DNA from 2 places in the Trinickia caryophylli genome. Region 2 is predicted to be linked to the other one. Evidence: riboswitches for the same ligand, from Rfam matches in the RefSeq annotation. Region 2 holds a riboswitch; the other holds the start of a gene.

Region 1 (3,373 bases), 890 kb from region 2:
CCGGTCGATGTGCTGCCGCTGCAGAACTTCGTCGGTTTCGCGCTTTGCGCGCTCTTCGCGCCGTTCGAGCCGTGGGCGGTGGCGTTCGACATGCCGTTCCTCGTTTCGCTCTTCTGGCTTGCCATCGTGATCTCGATTGCCGCGCAACTGCTGTTTTTCGTGCTCGTGCGACGCGGCAATCTCGTCAACGTGACGAGCCTCTTTTACCTCGTGCCGGTGGTCACGGCGCTGATGGACTACGTCTTCCTCGGCAATGCTTTGCGGCCGAAGGACGTGGCCGGCATGGCGGCGATCCTGCTCGGGCTCGCGCTCGTGTCGATGGTCGGTCCGCAAGCGCGCGGCAGAGGTGAGATGGGCGTGGACAGACCGCGTGCGTAATTCCAGAACCGGCGGGCCGTGGTCCGCCGGTCCCGAGGAATATGGGCGTGCCTGCGGCGTGCTGGCGGCGCGGCGCGGTCACACGCGGCTACAATTCGGCTGCGCCGTACGTCGGCGCGAGCGAGCGCTTCATCGGCCGGCTGGAGTCCGTGTTTCGGCACCTGGGCCGTCTTCCCGCAGGGCGCTTGCTCCGATCGTGCCGGACTCACCGAATTCGACAAGTACCGCATCCATGTCTCAGACCGCTCGAGGCTATCTGCTCGGCCCGCTGCTCAAGGGCGTTTCACGCTCGTTCTACCTCACGCTGCGTGTGCTGCCGGCCGGCATGCGCGATCCGATCGCGCTTGCGTATCTGCTGGCGCGGGCCGCCGATACGATCGCGGACACGACCCTGATCGCGCCTCCGAAGCGGCTCGAACTACTGCTTGCGTTGAGGGAGCGCGTGAATGCTTCGGGCGGCGACGACGAAGCCGCGCGCCGGATCGGGGCCGAAGCGGCGGCACATCAAACCGTGACCGACGAAAAGGTGCTGCTCGAATCGATCGGGCCGGCGCTTGCTCTGATCGACGGGCTCGACGCCACCGATCGCGCCGCCGTGCGTGAGATCGTGACGACGCTGACGACGGGCATGGAGTTCGACCTGCGCACGTTTCCCGACGAGCGCTCGGGTGAGATCGCGGCGCTCGGCGAGCTGGCCGAACTCGATCGCTACACGTACCTTGTGGCCGGCTGCGTGGGCGAATTCTGGTCGAAGATGACGCTCGCGCATCTGCCGGGCAGCTTCAAGGACACGCCCGCGCGAATGATCGGGCGCGGCGTGCGCTTCGGCAAGGCATTGCAGATGACGAACGTGCTGCGCGACTGCGCGCGCGACCTGCGCATCGGCCGCTGCTATCTGCCCGCGTCGATGCTCGCGCGCCATGGCCTCACGCCGGCGATGTTGCTGACGGCGGATGCCTCGATGCGCGCGCGGCCGCTGATGCTCGAACTCGTCGAGCACACGCTTGCGCTCTATGACGACGCGCTGGCCTATACGCTGGCGATTTCACGCGGCGCGATCCGGCTGCGGCTCGCCTGCATCTGGCCCATCGCGATCGGGCTCGAGACGTTGCGACTGCTCGTCGACAACGACCGCTGGCTCGATCCGCAAGCGATATCGAAGATCGGCCGCAAGCAGGTGTATCGGATCATGGCGCGCTCGGTGGTGGCGGTGGCCTCCGACACGGCGTTGCGCGCGTGGATCGGCGGGCTCGCGCGCCGTGTTCGCATGCGCATGGCCGCGCCGGCAAGCGCGAATTGCGCGGCCGTGAAATAATCGTGGCGCTTGCGTGACTGGCGCCGCGAGGTGGGTTACCACCGGGGAGCGCAGGCCGCGCCCGCAACGCGGGTGCGAGACGCCGCGCGCCTGGGCATGACCTGAATCCCCTTGCGAGGAGTCATCCCATGCCCAGTTTCGGTTCGCTCATCACATTCGGCCTCGTGGCGCTCGGCGTTGCATTGACGCCCGGCCCGAACATGGTCTACCTCGTTTCGCGCTCGATTTGCCAAGGCCGTGCGGCCGGCATGATTTCGCTCGGCGGCGTGGCGCTCGGCTTGCTCTTCTACATGGTCGCCACCGCCTGCGGCATTACGGCATTGCTGATGGCCGTGCCGCTCGCCTACGATGCGCTGCGCTTCGGCGGCGCGCTCTACCTGCTCTATCTCGCGTGGCAGGCCGTCAAGCCGGGCGGGCGCTCGCCGTTCCAGGTGCGGCAACTGGCGGCTGACAGTCCGCGCAAGCTTTTCTCGATGGGCCTGCTCACGAGCTTGCTCAATCCCAAGGTCGCCGTGCTTTATCTCTCGCTGCTGCCGCAGTTCATCGACCCCGGGCGCGGCAGCGTGCTTGCGCAGTCGCTCACGCTCGGCAGCGTCCAGATCATGGCGAGCGTGACCGTCAATACGGCGGTGTCGATGACCGCTGGCACGATCGCGCTCTTTCTGTCTGGGCGGCCGGCGTGGCTCGTCGTACAGCGTTGGCTGATGGGCAGCGTGCTCGCCGGCCTTGCCGTGCGGATGGCCACCGAGGCGCGCCGCTGAGGTGCCGGGCCGCGGGGCCGTGGTGCCGGGCGCGGCGTCAGCCTACGTTTCGCGCGGATAGTCGAGCTTCGGGTACCAATCGGTGCCGCGCCCATCGGGCGTCAGATCGAGGACAGTCCAAAGCGGCATGAGGTCGGGCGCGCCGCGCGGGTCCTGGCCGGGGTCTGCCGTCTCCGGTCCCATTTCGCCGCCATAGAAATGGCGAATCGCGCCATTGCGGCGTACGAATACGTTGATGGCCGGGTTGTCGCCGGTTTCGGGGTCTTCGTGCGCGTACGCGCGGTTGAACGTGTTCGCGCCCGACGAGTAGAGGCGCAGATAGCGCCAGCCTCGAGCCTGCTTGAAGGCGGTGAGCCGCTCGATCGGGGAGCGCGCGATGACGGCGAACGACACGCGCTGCAGAATGTCGGGCATTTCGCCGTCGAGCGCGCTCAGAAACGACGTGCACATCGGGCAAGGCCGCTCGCGTTTCGGCCCATACATCCAGTTGTAGGTCACGAGCGTATCGTGGGGCCCGAACAGTTGCGAGAGCGTCGCAGCGCCCGTCTCGCCCTCGAATCGATAATCCTCCGGCACCGGGCCGCCGAGCGGCAAGGCACGGCGCAGCGCGGCGACCCGCTCGATATGCCGGCGCAGTTCGATCTCCTCGGCAAGCAAGGCGTTGCGCGCCTGCCGGTACTCCGCGCTTTCGCCGGGGAAATGGAACTTCGATTGCGCCAGCTGCGCGGCGGGCTTCAATGCGGGTGGTTCGGTATGGCTCATGACGCATCTCCTGTCGATTTTCGGGAAACGGGGCACGAGACGGCCGCAACGGCTGCTCGCCCGTTATCTCTACGACGAACGAGCGCGCAGGAAATCGACATACCGATAGGGGGCGGGTTCAGCCCCCGATAGCGCGCGCCGCGTTGTCGAGTTCATG
Region 2 (3,373 bases):
CGAAATACTTCAGATAGTTCGCGTAGAAGACGATGCCAGCCGCATCGGTATCTTCGTAGTACACGCGGATTGGCCAAAAAATACCCGAATCCGCTTGCGGGCGACTGCTAGGGGTGTTCATGCGCGCATTTTACCGGAACCGGCGCCGTCATCTCAAAATGAGTGCCGAAGCCCGTCGGGCGGGGCACTCGCCCGATTTCAGCCCCGATGGACCGACAAGCCGGCGAAGGATTGGGCCACCGGCATCAGTTCGATGGTGTTGACGTTGACGTGCGCGGGGCGCGTGGCGATCCAGTAGATGGACTCGGCAATATCCTCGGCGCTCAGCGGGGCGACGTCGCGGTAGACGCCCGCGGCCTTCGCGTCATCGCCCTTGAAGCGCACGTTCGAGAATTCGGTGCCGCCGCACAGGCCGGGCTCGACGTTGGTCACGCGCAGGGCCGTGCCGGCGAGATCCGCGCGCAGGTTCAGGCTGAATTGGTGGACGAATGCTTTCGTGGCGCCATAGACGTTGCCGCCCGCGTACGGGTAGGTGCCCGCGGTCGAGCCCAGATTGACGATGTGGCCACGGTTGCGCTCGACCATGCCGGGCAGCAGCACGCGTGTGACGCTTGCGAGCCCCATGCAGTTGGTCTCGATCATCTGGTACCAGTCGTCGAGCTCCGCGCGGGGTGCCGGCTCCAGGCCGAGCGCGAGCCCGGCGTTGTTGACGAGTACATCGATGGCGGAGAATTCGGCCGGCAGCCTGCCGGGAAGCGCCTCCACGGCGGCGCGATCGCGCACGTCGAGTTCGAGCGGAATGAGCGCCGGACCCAGCTCGCCGGCGAGCGCCTCGAGGCGCTCCAGGCGCCGGGCTGTCGCGATCACGCGGTGGCCGCCTTTGACGAAGATGCGGGCGATGGCGGCGCCAAAACCGGCGGACGCCCCGGTCACGAAAACGATCATTGCTGCTCCTGGCTGGTCAAACCTGGCAAGCCTACTGCGATTTGCCGCGTCGCGGCAAGAAATGCGGCGGGCGAGGCCGGGTGAGGCAAAAGGGGGTTCTATCATAACGCCGGGTGCGGTTGTCGCGCAGCGGCGGCGGTGGGGGATCGGGCGACGAGGGGCGGGTGCCGCGGATGGCCCTGACGCGGGCCGGACGGCCCGGCCGCGCCGTCCAATTGCCTATTGACTGCGCTTCCAATACACTAACGCGCTCATCCCTTGCGTGACTGGCGATAATACCCTCCGGGGTCAAGGTGGAGCGACCCACCGTGAAGCGCAAGGTGCCGTTTTGCCGTTCGCCTGGGCAGCCGAATGCCGCGCACTGTCGTTTGCGCCGCTGGGGGTTGCCTTGCCTGCCGAACGGATATTCCGCCCTGCCAGGACCGGCCTCACCGCCATCGAGCGCAAGCGTACGACCGGTATGCGTTCCGCGCACGCTTCGGCCAACCCGTACACCCTTAACGGAATCCGTATGTTTGACAGAGCCCAAAGCACCATCGCCGCCGTCGATCCCGAGATCTGGCAGGCGATCGAACAGGAAAACCGGCGTCAGGAAGAGCATATCGAACTGATTGCTTCGGAAAACTACACGAGCCCGGCAGTAATGGCCGCGCAAGGCTCGCAACTCACGAACAAGTACGCGGAAGGGTATCCGGGCAAGCGCTATTACGGCGGCTGCGAATACGTGGACATCGTCGAACAGTTGGCGATCGATCGCGTCAAGGCGCTGTTCGGCGCCGAGGCGGCAAACGTCCAGCCGAATTCGGGTTCGCAGGCGAACCAGGGCGTGTTCTTCGCCATGCTCAAGCCCGGTGACACGATCATGGGCATGAGCCTCGCCCACGGCGGCCACCTCACGCACGGCTCGCCGGTGAATATGTCGGGCAAGTGGTTCAACGTGATCAGCTACGGCCTGAACGAAGCCGAAGACATCGACTACGACGCGGCTGCCCGGCTTGCTGAGGAGCACAAGCCGAAGATGATCGTCGCGGGCGCATCGGCGTTTGCGCTGCGCATCGATTTCGAGCGGCTCGCGAAGATCGCTAAGTCGGTCGGCGCCTATCTGATGGTGGACATGGCGCATTACGCCGGCCTCATCGCCGCGGGCGTGTATCCGAACCCGGTGCCGCATGCCGATTTCGTCACCACGACCACGCACAAGAGCCTGCGCGGGCCGCGCGGAGGCGTAATCCTGATGAAGGCCGAGTACGAGAAGGTCATCAATTCGGCGATCTTCCCGGGCATCCAGGGCGGCCCGCTCATGCACGTGATCGCCGCGAAGGCCGTGGCCTTCAAGGAAGCGCTCTCGCCCGAGTTCAAGACTTATCAGCAGCGCGTGGTCGACAACGCGCGCGTGCTGGCGGATACGCTCGTCAAGCGCGGGCTGCGCATCGTCTCGGGCCGCACCGAAAGCCACGTCATGCTGGTGGACCTCCGCGCGAAGCACATTACCGGCAAGGCTGCGGAGGCCGCGCTTGGTGCCGCGCACATCACGGTCAACAAGAACGCGATTCCGAACGACCCTGAAAAGCCGTTCGTCACGAGCGGCATCCGTCTTGGCTCGCCGGCGATGACGACGCGTGGCTTTGGCACGCAAGAAGCGGAGCAGGTCGGCAACCTGATCGCCGACGTGCTCGAGAATCCGGAAGACACGGCAACGATCGAGCGCGTGCGCGCGCAGGTTGCCGAGCTGACGAAGCGTTTCCCGGTTTACCGCTGAGCCTCCATGCGCTGCCCCTTCTGCCGGCACGAGGATACGCAGGTCGTCGATTCCCGCGTATCCGAGGATGGCGCCGCTATTCGCCGGCGGCGCCGTTGCTCGGCTTGTGACAAGCGCTTCACGACCTACGAGCGGGTGGAGCTGATGCTGCCCGCTGTCGTGAAGAAGGACGGCAGCCGTACCGAGTTCGACCGCCGCAAGATCGTTGCCAGCATGAAGCTGGCGCTCAGAAAGCGACCGGTGGCCGCCGACGCGATCGACGCCGCGGTCGCTCGCATCGAATATCAGTTGCTGGGCAGCGGCGAGCGCGAAGTGCGCAGCGAGCGGCTGGGCGAGCTCGTCATGAACGAACTGCGCCAACTCGACACCATCGCCTATGTCCGTTTTGCCTCCGTTTACAGGCGCTTCGAAGACGTGTCCGAATTTCAGGACGTGATCGAGGAGTTTCGCCGCGTGGGGCCTTCCAAGTCGCAGCGCAAGCGCTGAGCCGTTACCTTCCTTCATCGCACCTCCTTTCCCGTTTCGTGCGGTGCATTGCACGTGACGCCTGATTCTCGTGCGCGTCCGCGTTGTCGCAACAGTCGGCCGAACGGGCGATGGCGCAGCCGAGGTCCCGCCGCTACAGTCGTGGCGTGCGAACTTCGGAGTGCTTTTCGATGGGCAGCGGCA

What was found. Region 2 has a riboswitch for ZMP and ZTP ahead of glyA (serine hydroxymethyltransferase). Riboswitches for the same ligand answer to the same signal wherever they lie in the genome.
Region 1: linked by a shared signal. The riboswitch ahead of U0034_RS09545 (LysE family translocator) and the one ahead of glyA (serine hydroxymethyltransferase) in region 2 are both predicted to bind ZMP and ZTP.

The regions. Positions count from the first base shown of each region.
Region 1 is NZ_CP139970.1:2,114,778-2,118,150, reverse strand. Features, by position in the region: gene U0034_RS09555 (DMT family transporter) at 1-378, shown strand, start outside; gene U0034_RS09550 (phytoene/squalene synthase family protein) at 611-1,693, shown strand; ZMP/ZTP riboswitch at 1,697-1,796, shown strand; gene U0034_RS09545 (LysE family translocator) at 1,822-2,454, shown strand; gene U0034_RS09540 (DUF899 family protein) at 2,497-3,216, opposite strand; gene U0034_RS09535 (hypothetical protein) at 3,335-3,373, opposite strand, start outside.
Region 2 is NZ_CP139970.1:1,220,778-1,224,150, reverse strand. Features, by position in the region: gene ybgC (tol-pal system-associated acyl-CoA thioesterase) at 1-121, opposite strand, end outside; gene U0034_RS05545 (SDR family NAD(P)-dependent oxidoreductase) at 199-945, opposite strand; ZMP/ZTP riboswitch at 1,198-1,297, shown strand; gene glyA (serine hydroxymethyltransferase) at 1,457-2,704, shown strand; gene nrdR (transcriptional regulator NrdR) at 2,711-3,190, shown strand; gene U0034_RS05530 (GspH/FimT family pseudopilin) at 3,361-3,373, shown strand, end outside.